Linked DNA regions of Thiocystis violascens DSM 198. The protein of the gene in region 2 interacts with the protein of the main gene of each other region in a pairwise test. Links are inferred from orthologs where the notes say so. Each region holds a gene or a part of one and is shown on either strand. Other genes may lie near its edges.

Region 1 (5,943 bases), 520 kb from region 2 along the record:
GTACGCTACGGTCATTGAGTCCGGTTGGTTTTGAGAAAGTATGCCGGGAACTTCTTCGGGAATCTGGATTTGCAAATGTTGAGATCACCGGTGGCTCAGCCGATGGTGGGATTGATGGCCGCGGGACACTTGAAATAAATCCTTTCGTTAGCTTCAAAGTCCTTTTCCAGTGTAAGCGCTACGCCAAAGGGAATCTGGTGTCGCGTGCACAAGTTGGGGATTTCCGAAATGCCATGATCGGTCGTGCTGAAAAGGGCATCATTATCACCACGTCGTCGTTTACCAATGCTGCGATTCAAGAGGCCAATCGCGAAGGAGCGCCGCAGGTCGAATTAGTTGATAGCGTGAAGCTTGTGGAAATGTTTGAACGTGTTGAACTCGGAGTAAAGAAGCGGTCAGTCTTTGATGTTGATCCAGCATATTTTGACAGATTCAAAATTGGGTAGCCGCCTTCATGTGTTGCCGATCCTTGGAATGATTACTGATTTAGAAATTAAATCCAAAGGCTTTCATTTGCTTGCGCAGCATCTCGGTAATGTTGAGGTAGAAAAGTTCATTGCGCTTATCCAAAGAGAGCCGTTAGATTACGCTAATTGGCGGCAAGACATGGATGAAAATTTGAGTTTGGAAGACATTAGCCGAAAGGCAATGGCTTTGAGAAAGAAAAGTACCGAACAAGGCGCTTAACTTGGACTGTCTCCGTCGCTGTGTTTCTCAGACAGCCGGTTAGCGCAAAAAATAAATAATTCAATAGAATGATGGTGTTCTACAAGAAATTGTTCTTGTCTTGCCGTTTGACAAAACAATACCTCAAGGCACTGTTGTATTTCGCGAAGATTTTTAGCACGTGGCTAACGACTCTGCGTAGGTGGGTGTGAACGAGAGTGCACCCCTCCGTTGAGTGATCAAGAAACGAAACGTTCATTTTCAGGAGTAACGAGTTATGTCCGAAATCGTCGATGTCCGCGCCCGTGAGGTGCTGGATTCTCGCGGCAATCCGACCGTCGAGGCCGATGTCATCACCGCCGATGGCGCCATCGGTCGCGCGATCGTCCCGTCCGGCGCGTCCACCGGCTCGCGCGAGGCGCTGGAACTGCGCGATGGCGACAAGTCCCGCTATCTCGGCAAGGGTGTCCTGATCGCGGTCGCCAATATCGAAGGCGAATTGCGCGAGGCCGTGCTCGGCATGGATGCGGCCGATCAGAAGGCGGTCGATCAGACGATGATCGATCTCGACGGGACCGACAACAAGCGCCGGCTCGGCGCCAATGCGCTGCTCGGCGTCTCGTTGGCAACGGCCCACGCGGCGGCGCAGGAAAAGGCGCTGCCACTGTTCAGATCGCTGTCCGCCGGTCCCTACCGTCTGCCGGTCCCGATGATGAACATCATCAATGGCGGCAGCCACGCCGATAACAGCGTGGACTTCCAGGAGTTCATGATCCTGCCGGTCGGCGCTCCGAGCATCCGCGAGGCGGTGCGTTATGGCGCGGAGGTCTTTCATGCCCTGAAGGCGGTTCTGCATGGCCGCGGTCTGGGCACGGCGGTCGGCGACGAGGGCGGTTTTGCCCCCGATCTGTCCTCCAACGAGGCCGCCATCGAGGCGATCCTGGAAGCCATTGGCAAGGCCGGTTTCAAGGTCGGTTCCGACATCTATCTCGGGATGGACGTGGCGGCGTCCGAGTTCTACAAGGACGGGCGCTATCATCTCCAGGGCGAGGGCCGCACGCTCGACGCTGACGGCATGATCGACCTGCTCGCTGGCTGGGTGTCGCAATATCCCATCCTCTCGATCGAGGACGGTCTCGCCGAGGGCGATTGGGACGGCTGGAAGCGTCTGACCGAGCGTCTTGGCGACAAGGTCCAGATCGTCGGCGACGACCTCTTCGTCACCAATACCAAGATCCTGCAGGAAGGCATCGACAAGAATATCGCCAACTCCATCCTCATCAAGGTCAACCAGATCGGCACCCTCACCGAGACGATGGAAGCCATCGCCATGGCCCACAACGCCGGCTATACCTCGGTGGTATCGCATCGCTCCGGCGAGACCGAGGACACCACCATCGCCGATCTGGTGGTCGCGGCGGGCACCGGTCAGATCAAGACCGGTTCGCTGTCGCGTTCCGACCGGGTCGCGAAGTACAACCAACTGATGCGCATCGAGGATCAGTTGGGCGACGAGGCGATCTACGCGGGCCGCGCGGCCTTCAGGTGGCTCTGACGAGACGGCGTTCCGGGCCTGCACCGCGCCTGACCGAAGGGTCGGCCGGGCCTGGTCCGGGCTTTTACGGCTAATCGGGTCTCGACATGCGTTGGTTGATCGCAGTGCTCATCGTCCTTCTGGGGGCGCTCCAGTACCGGCTCTGGGTCGGTCAGGGGAGTCTGGCGGAACTCCATTCGCTGAAGCAGGAAATTGCCTTCCAGGAGGCCGAGATCGCGCGTCTGATGGCGCGCAATCAGGTGCTTCAGGCGGAGGTCGCGGATCTTGGCGAGGGCCAGGAGGCGCTGGAGGAGCGTGCCCGCAGCGAACTCGGCATGATCAAGGCCGGCGAGATCTTCATCCAGGTCATCGAGCGACCCAAGCCCACCGCGGAGACCGCGCCATGAACGAAACCCCTTCGCTCTGGGCGATCCTGCCCGCCGCCGGCGTGGGACGGCGCATGGGAAGCGCTATCCCCAAGCAGTACCTTGACCTGGCCGGTCGGGCGGTAATCGATCATGCATTGGATCTGTTCATTGAGGACGAACGGATCAGTGGGGTCGTGGTTGCGCTCGATCCGGCGGATGGTTATTGGGAGAGCACCGCCCATGCCGGTCATCCCAAGGTGATGCGCGCGGCGGGTGGCGCGGAACGTTGCCATTCCGTCCTCAACGCGCTCGCGGCGCTTGATGGTCGCGCGGCGGAGGGCGATTGGGTGCTGGTCCACGATGCCGCGCGCCCCTGTCTGCGGGCCGCCGATCTCGATCGCCTGATCGACGCCCTGCTTGGGGATGTCGTGGGCGGTCTGCTCGGGATTCCGGTACGCGACACCATGAAGCGCGACAATGGCGCTGGGCGGATCACGTCCACCGTCGATCGGGCGAGTCTCTGGCATGCCTATACCCCCCAGATGTTTCGGCTCGGACTCTTGCGCCATGCACTGCATGACGCCCTGGAGGCGAACGATCTGGTCACCGACGACGCCTCCGCCATCGAGCGTCTGGGCCATGCCCCACGCCTGATCGAGGGGCACGCCGACAATCTCAAAATCACCCGGGCCGAGGATCTTCCGCTCGCCCATTTTTATCTGCGACAGCAGGGACGGATCGAAGCGTTCGATGCGTAGACGCCAATCCAGGTGAAAGACCGGTGGTGCTAAAGTACGTGGAGTGGAAAGGATTGATGATGAACTCGCGCGGGCGGGCGGCGCCGAGGCGCGCGGGTGTCTGGCCGCGTTCCTGATTTCTCAACCTAAATCGAGAGCAAGACCGTTGAAAAAGCCAAAAACGATATCGACCGATGACATCCTGGTGATGTTGTGCAATTCCGTGCGAAAGGTACTCTCCGCGGCAACCAAGACCCAGATCAGCTATTCCCCGATGGTGCAGCGGATCACGCGCACCTGCCTGAGGCCCGATATCGGCTGTTTCGTGCTGTTCGACGGCGGTTTTTCCGGCTTGGTCATCATCAACTTCTCGTCGCAGTCCGCCATGGAACTCTACCGCGCCTACATGCTCTCCATGGGCATGCCGGAGTCCGAGCTGGCTACCCAGCATACGTCCGAGGAGGTCGGCAACATGCTCGGTGAGCTGATGAATCAGATCGTGGGCGATTTCACCGGCAATGTCGGTCATGAATTGCAGGTCTGCATCAATCAGAATCAGCCGAAGATGCTCACCATCAACAAGGAGGTCATGGTCAGCATCGATACCAATCTGGATCGCGCCCAGTCGCGTCGCGTCGCCTTCAGCACGGCGCGTCGCAATGTTTTTTACATGGAACTGGCGATGGACAAGACCGAGTTCATCAAGCTGCACGATTTCGAGCTGGAAGAAGTGGATCCCGACAGAATCGTCGATGAGCAGGCCCGGCAGAACGAGTCGCTCGCGGATCCCCAATCGCTCGTCGATCTGGCGCTGCTGGATGAGTTGGGCCTGTAGGAATGCGATCCGATGCCGGTGCGGCATGCGCGGTTGGCGTGTCGTATCGGCTGCGTTGGAGTCCATCGGGGATGGAGTCGGCGCGGAACGTATTGATTTCTCGCTCGCGCCACACCGCGCGGCGGTGTGACGAATTCCTCCTGGCGCTTCGCGATTTAGGGCTGCCAGCGGAGTCTGGGGCAGGCAAAACAAGTCTCCCGCCGCGGACGCGGTTTACGTGCTCGTCATGGTTTTTGCGCGATTGATGATTTCGTCGATCTCGTGTTCCGCTTCGATCCAATCCTGTGCCTGTTCCTCGGGAGTCGACGCGCGATGGCGTTTTTCTGCTTTGAAATAAGCCGCGTCGGCGATCATTTTTTGACGGGCCTCGGCCGAGACATTCGCGATTCCCTTGAGGCTGACCGAACTGTCGTCGGCGGCTGGTTTTGCCTTGGGCCTGGCGGCTTCCGTCGTTCTCGTGGCCGTGGTTTTAGAGACGGCTTTTTCGGCGGGAGCCTTTTTGGCGATGGGCGCCTTCTTGGCGGTCGCGGCAGGCACGGTCGTCTTCCGCGCGCTCGGTTGAGTGGCCGCAGGCTTTTCCACTGTCGCTTCCGCGCGACCGACAGCCGGCTTCGGGTCCGCCGCTTTTTTCTGAGCCGTTTTTTTGGCTGCCGTTTTCTTGGTTACGATTTTGTCATCAGCCATCTTTTTTTGCCCGCCTATTGGATTCTGGTTTTTACGGAAAGGGGATGGTCGCTGGCACCCCATTGGTGATGCGATCTCTTCAGAACCGTCGGTAATCTACATTAGACATGGATAGAATACACGTAATTTCAGGCGGCGACAGGGAGTCCGGGCCAACGATGACTTGGGGCATGGGCACATCCAGGGCAGTCGTGCGGTTTGCCCGGATGGCGTTGCTGGCGAACGCGCTCAAGTCCCGGTGCGCTCCCGCGGGGCGTCTGGTGTGTCTTGAGGCTGGCCTTTGGTATCCTTGACCGATCCATCACCGCCCGGGTTTCGTTAACGATGATTGCTCACCACGCACTCGTGCTCAATCTCCATCAGCCCCCCGGTAATCTCCAGGATCTTCTGGAGCACCAGACCTGGGAAGCCAAGGAGATCCTGTTCGCCCTCGATCGCATTCCGCGCAGTCTTTGGGGCCAGGAGGCCCACGCCCGCGTCCATCTTTCCCTGTCCGGAACCCTGCTGGAGACCCTGTCGGATCCGGCGTTTCAACAGCGGGTCTATGGCATCGTGGACTGCGGGTCGCTGCTCTGGCACTTGCAGAATCAATCGCTGTTCGAGGTGCTCGGCACTGGCTATTACCATCCGGTGCTGCCCCTGATCCCCGAGGCCGACCGCCAGGAGCATCTGCGGCGCTGGCTCGGGATCGCCCATCATCTGCTCTGGCGTCCACGCTTCCAGGGCTTCTGGCCGCCCGAGATGGGGTTCTCGATGGAACTCATCCCGCTGCTGCGCGCCTTTGGGTATCGCTATGTCCTGGTCGACAGCGAGCATATCGAGCCAGTGACCGAGATGAGTTGGCAGGAGGCCCGCTATCGTCCGCACATCGCCCGCTACGGAGACGACGAAATCACCGTCATCGTGCGTGATCGCGAACTCTCGGACGCCCAGGAATCCGGCATGGATCTGGACTGGTTCCTCGCCGAGGTCGCCGAGCGCACCAAATGGTGCGATTTCCCGCCGCTGGTGACAACCTGCACCGATGGCGAGAATGGCGGCTGGTTCCGCAACGTGACCGAAGGGGCCAATTTCTGGAGCGTCTTTTATCGGCCGCTGCTGGAGCGCGTCGCCGCCGGC
Region 2 (7,865 bases):
AAGCGCGCCGGCAACTGGAAAGCCGCATCCAGCGAAGGCTCTTCCGTCAGGTCCATCCGCGACGGGCGATTCGCGGACAGATAGCGGACCAGCTCCGGCGCCACCTCGGGGGCCGGAATCCCCTCGTCGGTCGGGAACAATTCGCGCGCCCGCGCGGAACCGATCCGCGCCGCCAGACGCAGAAAGGTCAGCTCGGCGCGCAGGTTGAACGACTGGGTCCAGGCCATGTAACCGCCGATGACCAGGCTGTCTTCCGGCTCCCAGGGGGCGGGCGCGAAACCGGCGATCCGATACTCCAGCGGCAACCGCGCGCGCGCTTCGTCCCGATAGGCATTCACCCCGGCCGCATAGGCCGCGAGCAAGTCGCGGTCGGACGCATCCAGGCTTTCCAGCGTCCGCCGGGCCTCGTGGGCGAGTCCGACGGTCCGAAAAAAGCGATCCGCCGGGAGCGCGTCCGCGCCAAACACCTCGGCCAGACGACCGCCGGCCAGTCGGCGTAGCGTATCCATCTGCCACAGACGTTCGGAGGCGACGATATAGCCCTGGGCGAACAGCAGATCCCGGAGAGTGTCCGCCGCGATGGTCGGCACCGCGTGCGGCCCGAAGCCGACGCGCACCGGGCTCGTCAAGCCGGGCAGGGCCAGTGTGCCGCTGTAAACTGGCTCGGCACGCCTGGCAAGCCAGTACAGACTCGCGGCGCCGGTCACGGCAAGGATCAGCAGGATGGACAAGACCCGGAGGAGGACGCGGCGCGACATTGACGTTTGAACCCTTGATTGGTGAACCGGAATAGCGATTTTTTCGGATCGGCCCTATCTTCTCACGATTGCCAACTCTCCAAGGAGGCCCCGCGATGCCGAATCAACCCGATACCGAGTCCGTCAAACGCTATCTGATGGCGTTGCAGGACCGAATCCGCGATGCCCTGCGCGACACCGATGGCGGCGCGGGCTTCCGGGAGGATGCCTGGGAGCGTCCGGATGGCGGTGGCGGTCGTACCCGCGTGATGCGCGACGGCATGGTTTTCGAGCAGTGCGGGCTCAATTTCTCGCATGTCTTCGGCGAACGGCTCCCGCCGTCCGCCAGCGCCCGCCGGCCCGAGCTGGCCGGGCGCCGCTTCGAGGCCATGGGCGTCTCGTTGGTTGCGCACCCCTGGAATCCCTATGTCCCCACGTCGCATCTCAACGTGCGCTTTTTCATCGCCGAAAAAGCCGGGGCGGAGCCGGTCTGGTGGTTCGGCGGCGGCTTCGATCTCACGCCCTACTATGGCTTCGATGAGGACGTCGTGCACTGGCACCGCAACGCGCGTGCGCTTTGCGAGCCCTTTGGCGAGGATCTCTATGCGCGCCTGAAACGCGGCTGCGACGAATATTTTTTCCTGAAGCACCGCAACGAACCGCGTGGCGTCGGCGGGCTTTTTTTCGATGACTTCGATCAGGGCGGGTTCGACCGCAGTTTCGCCTTCCTGCGCGCGATTGGCGATGGCTACCTGCCGGGCTATCTCCCCATCGTGCAGCGCCGCTGGGCCAAAACCTATGGCGAGCGCGAACGCGCCTTTCAGAAATACCGGCGCGGACGCTATGTCGAGTTCAATCTGCTCTATGACCGCGGAACCTTCTTCGGGCTCCAGTCGGGCGGGCGCACCGAATCCATCCTCGTCTCCATGCCGCCCGAGGTCAGTTGGCGTTATGATTTTCGGCCCGAGCCCGGTAGCCCCGAGGAAGATCTATACGAACGCTTTCTGGTGCCGCGGGAGTGGCTGGACCAAGACAGCGAATCCATGCCGTCCATTTAGCGTGTTCGCGGCTCCTCCCGTGGATGATTTCTACATGGCCACGGACGGGAAAGGCGGGTTCTGGTTCCGCGAGGTCGAGCACCAGGGCTTCAATTCGCGGCGCGATCTGTTTGGCGCGTTTGAACGCTGTGCGAGCGGGCAGGCCATGACGCGCGAAGAGGAATACGCCAACATGAACGCCGGGGTGCAATACTCCGTCCCCGCCGGGAACACCCGGAGGATTTCCCGCTCGTCCTGAATCCTGAGCTGGTTTCGGCGCGTGAAGCCATTCGTGGTTCGAGGGCCTCACCACGAACGGCTTCAGGAGACGACAGGCGGGTTCAGGGAGGGCGCGAACATCCGGAAGATTTCCCGTTCGTGAGGTGACCGTCAGCGCTCCCCGTTCGGATCAACCGCCGCCGCAAGCGCGGCGATCGCAGTCAATCCTGTGCAGACTGGCGTTCAGGGCGCCGGATTCGGCTGACTGGTATGGATCGACTCGATCTCGGCGATCACCGTCTCGTCGAGCACCAGATCGATACTGGCAAGATCGCTGTCCAACTGCTCCAGCGTGGTCGCCCCGATGATGTTAGAGGTGGTGAAGGGGCGACTGGTTACCCAGGCCAGGGCCATCTGGGCCGGATCCAGGCCGTGGCGGCGGGCCAGCGCCACATACTCGGCGGTCGCGCATTCGGCCTCGGGGTTGGAGTAACGGCTGAAGCGCTCGAACAGGGTGATGCGACCGGACGCCGGACGCTGCCCATGCAGATATTTGCCCGAGAGCACGCCAAAGGCCAGGGGCGAGTAGGCCAGCAGTCCGCATGCCTCGCGGAGCGCAATCTCCGCAAGCCCGATCTCGAAGGTGCGATTGAGCAGGCTGTAGGGATTCTGAATGCTGACCATGCGCGGCAGACCGTGCTGGTCGGCGAGCGCCAGGAAGCGCATCAGACCCCAGGGCGTCTCGTTGGACACGCCGATGTGGCGGATCTTGCCGGCCTTGATCAGATCGGTGAGCACCTCCAGCGTCTCCAGCAGCGGCACGCTTTGGTCATCGGCGGTGTGCGTGTAACCGAGCTTGCCGAAATAATTGGTCTCGCGATCCGGCCAGTGGAGTTGATAGAGATCGATCCAGTCGGTTTGCAGCCGTTGCAGGCTGGCATCCAGCGCGGTCTCGATATTGGCGCGGTCGAGCCGGTTGCGACCGCCGCGGAGATACGGCAGCCAATCCCCCGGCCCCGCGACCTTGCTGGCCAGCACGACCCGATCGCGGCAGCGGCGTGACTGGAGCCAGGTGCCGATATAGCGCTCGGTGAGCCCCTGGGTCTCGGCCAGCGGCGGCACCGGATACATCTCGGCCGTATCGATGAAATTGATCCCGGCGGCAAGGGCGCGATCCAGTTGGGCGTGGGCCTCCGCTTCGGTATTCTGCTGGCCGAAGGTCATGGTGCCGAGGCACAGCGCGCTGACCTGGATCCCCGAGTTGCCAAGTGGTCTGCGTTGCATGGCGATCTCCGTGAGGGTTGATTGATGTCGGGCGGATTCAGGCGTCCTTATTGTGGCGTCATCCGCCACCATAGGAGCCCGCTTGCGGGCGACAGCCAGCCGCTCTTGGGTCTGCCAAACACCCCATCGCCCAGAAGCAAATCCGCAAGTCGCCCGTAAGTGGGCTCCTACGTCAAAATGAGGATTGTAGCGTTTCGGCGCTGGCTCGCGTCGAGGTCGAGTGAAAATCTCGCGCGCATGGGTTAGAGTTCTCCGCTGACAAAACCACACTCAATCCTGATCCTGGCCGAGCCATCCGCGCCGAGCCACGACGACCCTGGGGGACACCACGATGGCTTCTGATCTGATCGCACCGTCCATTCTGTCGGCGGACTTCGCCCGGCTCGGCGAGGAAGTGGACAACGTCCTGGCCGCCGGCGCCGACATCGTCCATTTCGACGTCATGGACAATCATTACGTCCCGAACCTGACCATCGGTCCGCTGGTCTGCGAGGCGCTGCGCAAGCACGGGGTCACGGCACCCATCGACGTGCATCTGATGGTCAAGCCGGTGGATCGCATCATCCCCGATTTCGCCGCCGCGGGCGCGACCTATATCACCTTCCATCCGGAGGCGAGCGAGCACATCGACCGCACGCTGCAACTGATTCGCGGCGAGGGCTGCAAGTCCGGTCTGGTGTTCAATCCGGCGACGCCCCTGAGCTATCTGGATTACGTGATGGACAAGGTGGATATGATCCTGCTGATGTCGGTCAACCCCGGTTTCGGCGGTCAGAGTTTCATTCCGGCGACCTTCGAGAAGCTGCGTCAGGCGCGCCGGATGATCGACGCCTCCGGGTTCGACATCCGCCTGGAGATCGACGGCGGGGTAAAGGCGGACAACATCGCCGAGGTCAAGGCCGCTGGCGCCGATACCTTCGTGTCGGGCTCCGGAATTTTCGGCAAAGGCAAGGATTCCGACCCCCATCGCTACGACAGCATCATCCGCGAGATGCGCGCGGCGATGGCCGGTTAAACCGCGTCCGGCGCACCATGCGTCGTTTCGAGCGATCAGCCAGGTTGGCATGAATCGATCAGCGTCGGTGTCGACGCGGTTTAAGTGATTAAAGATGAAACGCTTAAACGGCGTCAGCACCGGCGTTTTCCGGTTCATGCGAGACCAGATCAATGCACAATCAGTGCATATCCCGCAAGGCGCCGTTTAATTTTTACCTGGAACGAGTCCCCGCATGTTGCAACCGAAGATGATCCTCTGTGACCTGGACGGAACGCTGGTCGACAGCGTTCCGGACCTGACCTTTTGCGTGGACGCCATGATGGAGCGGCTCGGACGCGCGCCGCGCGGCGAGGCGGCGGTGCGCACCTGGGTGGGCAACGGGGTCGAAAAGCTGGTGTGCCGGGCCTTGACCGGACAACTCGAAGGCGAGCCGGACGCCGCCGACTATTCGCTGGCCTATCCGCTCTTTCTCGAACTCTATGCCGAGAATACCTACACCCGCTCGATCCTCTATCCGGGGGTGCGCGAGGGTCTCGACTTCCTGGCGTCGGCTGGTTATCCGCTCGGTTGCGTGACCAACAAGGCCGCGCAGTTCACCGAACCGCTGCTGACCCATCTCGGGATTCGCGAGCGCTTCACGCTGGTCGTCAGCGGCGACAGCCTGCCGCGCAAGAAACCCGACCCCATGCCCCTGCTGCATGCCGCCGATCATTTCGGCGTCATGCCCGCCGAGGCCCTGATGATCGGCGACTCGGTCAGCGACGTGAAGGCGGCGCGGGCCGCCGGTTTCGGGATTATCTGCATGAGCTATGGCTATAACCATGGCGAGGATATCCGCGACTCCAACCCGGACGCGGTGATCGATTCGATGGTCGAACTCAAGGGATTGCTGGCTCCCTTGGCTTAAGTCGGAAAGCGAGTACCGCGCGATGCACATCCAGGCAAGACGAGCAATGATCGGGCGGCGATGGCGACGCCGAGACGCCTTCGCTAACCTTTGGCACTGACGTTTGCCTGGAGATTCCGATGACCCCCAAGACCTTTCGCGCCCTGGCCGATCAGGGCTACAACCGCATTCCGGTCGCCTGCGAGGTGCTGGCCGACCTCGATACCCCGCTGAGCGTCTATCTCAAGCTCGCCGGCGGACCCTATTCCTATCTGTTCGAGTCGGTGCAGGGCGGCGAAAAATGGGGCCGTTATTCGATCATCGGGTTGCCCTGCCGGACCCTGATCCGAATCGACGGACAGCGGATTCGCGTCGAGCGCGACGGCACGGTGATCGAGGAGGTCGAAACGGCCGATCCGCTCGGCTGGCTCGAAGCCTTCCAGCAACGCTTTCAGGTCGCCGAAGTTGAAGGGCTGCCGCGCTTCGTGGGCGGGCTCGTCGGTTATTTCGGCTACGACACCATCCGCTATATCGAGCCGCGTCTGGCCCTGTGTCCGAATCCGGATCAGTTGGGCACGCCGGATATCCTGCTGATGGTCTCGGACGAGGTGGTCGTGTTCGACAATCTCAGCGGGCGTCTCTACATCATCCTGCATCTCGATCCGACGGCCGGCGATACGCTGGAGGCGGGCGAGGCCCGGATCGCCGAACTCACCGAGCGCATGCGCCACGGCGCGCCGCGTCGCAACGGCGGGACAGCGCGCGAGGTTAGCGAGGCCGATTTCGTCTCCGGCTTCACCGAAGAGGGTTTCAAGCAGGCGGTCGCGCGCATCAAGGACTACATCCTCGAAGGCGACTGCATGCAGGTGGTGCTGTCGCAGCGACTCTCCATCCCCTTTCAGGCACCGCCGCTCGATCTGTACCGTGCGCTGCGCGGGCTCAATCCCTCACCCTATATGTACTTTCTGGATCTTGGCGACTTCCACATCGTCGGCTCCTCGCCCGAGATTCTGACCCGGCTGGAGGATGGCGTGGTCACGGTGCGACCCATCGCCGGCACTCGTCGCCGCGGCCACACCGAGGCCGAGGACCAGACGCTGGAGGCCGAGCTGCTGGCCGACCCCAAGGAGCTGGCCGAGCATCTGATGCTGATCGATCTGGGCCGCAACGATGCCGGGCGGGTCGCCGAGATCGGCAGCGTGCGCCTGACCGACAAGATGATCGTCGAGCGCTATTCGCACGTCATGCACATCGTCTCCAACGTGGTCGGCACGCTCCGGGAGGGCATGAGCGCGCTCGACGTGCTGCGTGCCACCTTTCCGGCCGGGACCGTCTCGGGCGCGCCCAAGATCCGCGCCATGGAGATCATCGACGAGCTGGAGCCGGTCAAGCGCGGCATCTACTCCGGCGCGGTCGGCTATCTCTCCTGGAACGGCAACATGGACACCGCCATCGCGATTCGTACCGCCGTCATCCAGGACGGCATGCTGCACATCCAGGCCGGCGCCGGCATCGTCGCCGACTCGGTGCCGGAAATGGAATGGCAGGAGACCATGAACAAGGGCCGCGCCATCTTTCGCGCCGTCACCGCCGCCGAGGTCGGGATCGATCGCTATGGCTGCGGGTTGAAGCGCGTCTGACGGCTCGGGCCAGGCGCCGCCGTACTCGCTTCCGAAGACCCGGTCATCTGGCGGTCATTCTCGCTTCCATCCCGGATCCGCCCGGTTCGGCGATGTCTCATCGACAGGCCGTGCCGGCGAAGGGCAGGGTCGCGGGCGTTACCCTGACATCGGTCGTCAGCGTCTGACGCTCGAACGAACGCGCGTTGAAGACAAGTTCCACGGCAAAGGCGCTCCATCCCCGCGTGGGCGGCGGGACGAAGCCGACATAGACCCCGTTTCCCAGGCTCGGGAGCAGGGTGCGCATCCAGGCCTCGCCGATCGTCTCCAGGCGAAAATCGCGGGCGAACGGATTCGTGGCCTGCACGAGATAGACCGCGTCCGGCGCATCCGCGGCGACGACCCGGATACTGCCGTCGTCCTCGAACGTCCAGGAGAAGCGGGGCGCCGGGGCGTCCCGCTCGACGTCGCGGATCCAGGCGAGCGAGTCAAAAGCGACATCCAGCAGACTCAACGTCTCCTCGCCCTGCCGATGGTCGGTATTGAACGTGTAGCGCAGTTGCTTCGGTTCGGGCAGGGCAGCGAAATAGAACTGCGAGGAATCGGACAGGAAGAACTGATCGCCCGCCGAATTGATCACCCGTTTCGGCATGGTGGGTAGTGCCCTTCTCTATATGATTTCACGAATGAGCTTTAACTGAGAGAGTGCTATTATAATGATGGACAAAATGCCAAATAGCTCCAATATGGTTCTCAAGCTTTTTTGAGAAAGAAAGTGCTTTTCGTACGAGCCTGGAAATACGTTGCCTGAGTGTGCAGTTGTATCGTTCGATATGATTTGTCTTTCCCGATTCCTTACCGACAGCGTAATGACGGAATTCTGGAAAAACGGATTGATAAGCTTCCCAAAAATCGGTGTAGAAATCGGCCAATTCTTGATAATCGCGTGGCAATGAATTCCATAATCCTTGCGCACCCTTAATGCCACGAGATCCGATATAAAGTCCGACAACATATCCAGAGTCACGATCTTTCGCGATCCAAACCCATTGTTTTTCATCTTTTTTCAAAACAAATGACCACAGT

The links. The genes of interacting proteins can lie anywhere in the genome.
Region 1: the proteins of rpe (region 2) and eno interact in binary tests that used the Escherichia coli proteins (3 or more experiments, as listed by UniProt). The link is inferred for Thiocystis violascens DSM 198 from one-to-one orthologs.

Annotation. Positions count from the first base shown.
Region 1 is NC_018012.1:4,324,089-4,330,031, forward strand. What follows is about bases 96-3,082. They hold eno (phosphopyruvate hydratase), read left to right. Parts: upstream 96-943; coding sequence 944-2,221; downstream 2,222-3,082. Other genes in these bases: THIVI_RS19200 (restriction endonuclease), read left to right, coding at 96-446; THIVI_RS19205 (hypothetical protein), read left to right, coding at 475-687; ftsB (cell division protein FtsB), read left to right, coding at 2,308-2,607; ispD (2-C-methyl-D-erythritol 4-phosphate cytidylyltransferase), read left to right, coding at 2,604-3,082. In the rest of the region: more of THIVI_RS19200, read left to right, coding at 1-95; more of ispD, read left to right, coding at 3,083-3,326; THIVI_RS19225 (DUF3334 family protein), read left to right, coding at 3,472-4,140; THIVI_RS23045 (DUF2934 domain-containing protein), read right to left, coding at 4,354-4,824; THIVI_RS19235 (polysaccharide deacetylase family protein), read left to right, coding at 5,149-5,943. UniProt on the Escherichia coli protein: Catalyzes the reversible conversion of 2-phosphoglycerate (2-PG) into phosphoenolpyruvate (PEP). It is essential for the degradation of carbohydrates via glycolysis.
Region 2 is NC_018012.1:3,799,139-3,807,003, forward strand. Bases 2,510-5,450 are described here. They hold rpe (ribulose-phosphate 3-epimerase), read left to right. Parts: upstream 2,510-3,608; coding sequence 3,609-4,292; downstream 4,293-5,450. Other genes in these bases: THIVI_RS16855 (NADP(H)-dependent aldo-keto reductase), read right to left, coding at 2,510-3,277; THIVI_RS16865 (phosphoglycolate phosphatase), read left to right, coding at 4,507-5,181; trpE (anthranilate synthase component I), read left to right, coding at 5,301-5,450. Also shown: THIVI_RS16840 (penicillin acylase family protein), read right to left, coding at 1-758; hemF (oxygen-dependent coproporphyrinogen oxidase), read left to right, coding at 854-1,795; THIVI_RS16850 (hypothetical protein), read left to right, coding at 1,815-2,033; more of THIVI_RS16855, read right to left, coding at 2,237-2,509; more of trpE, read left to right, coding at 5,451-6,800; THIVI_RS16875 (PhoPQ-activated protein PqaA family protein), read right to left, coding at 6,898-7,431; THIVI_RS23905 (IS1 family transposase), read right to left, coding at 7,460-7,865. UniProt on the Escherichia coli protein: Catalyzes the reversible epimerization of D-ribulose 5-phosphate to D-xylulose 5-phosphate.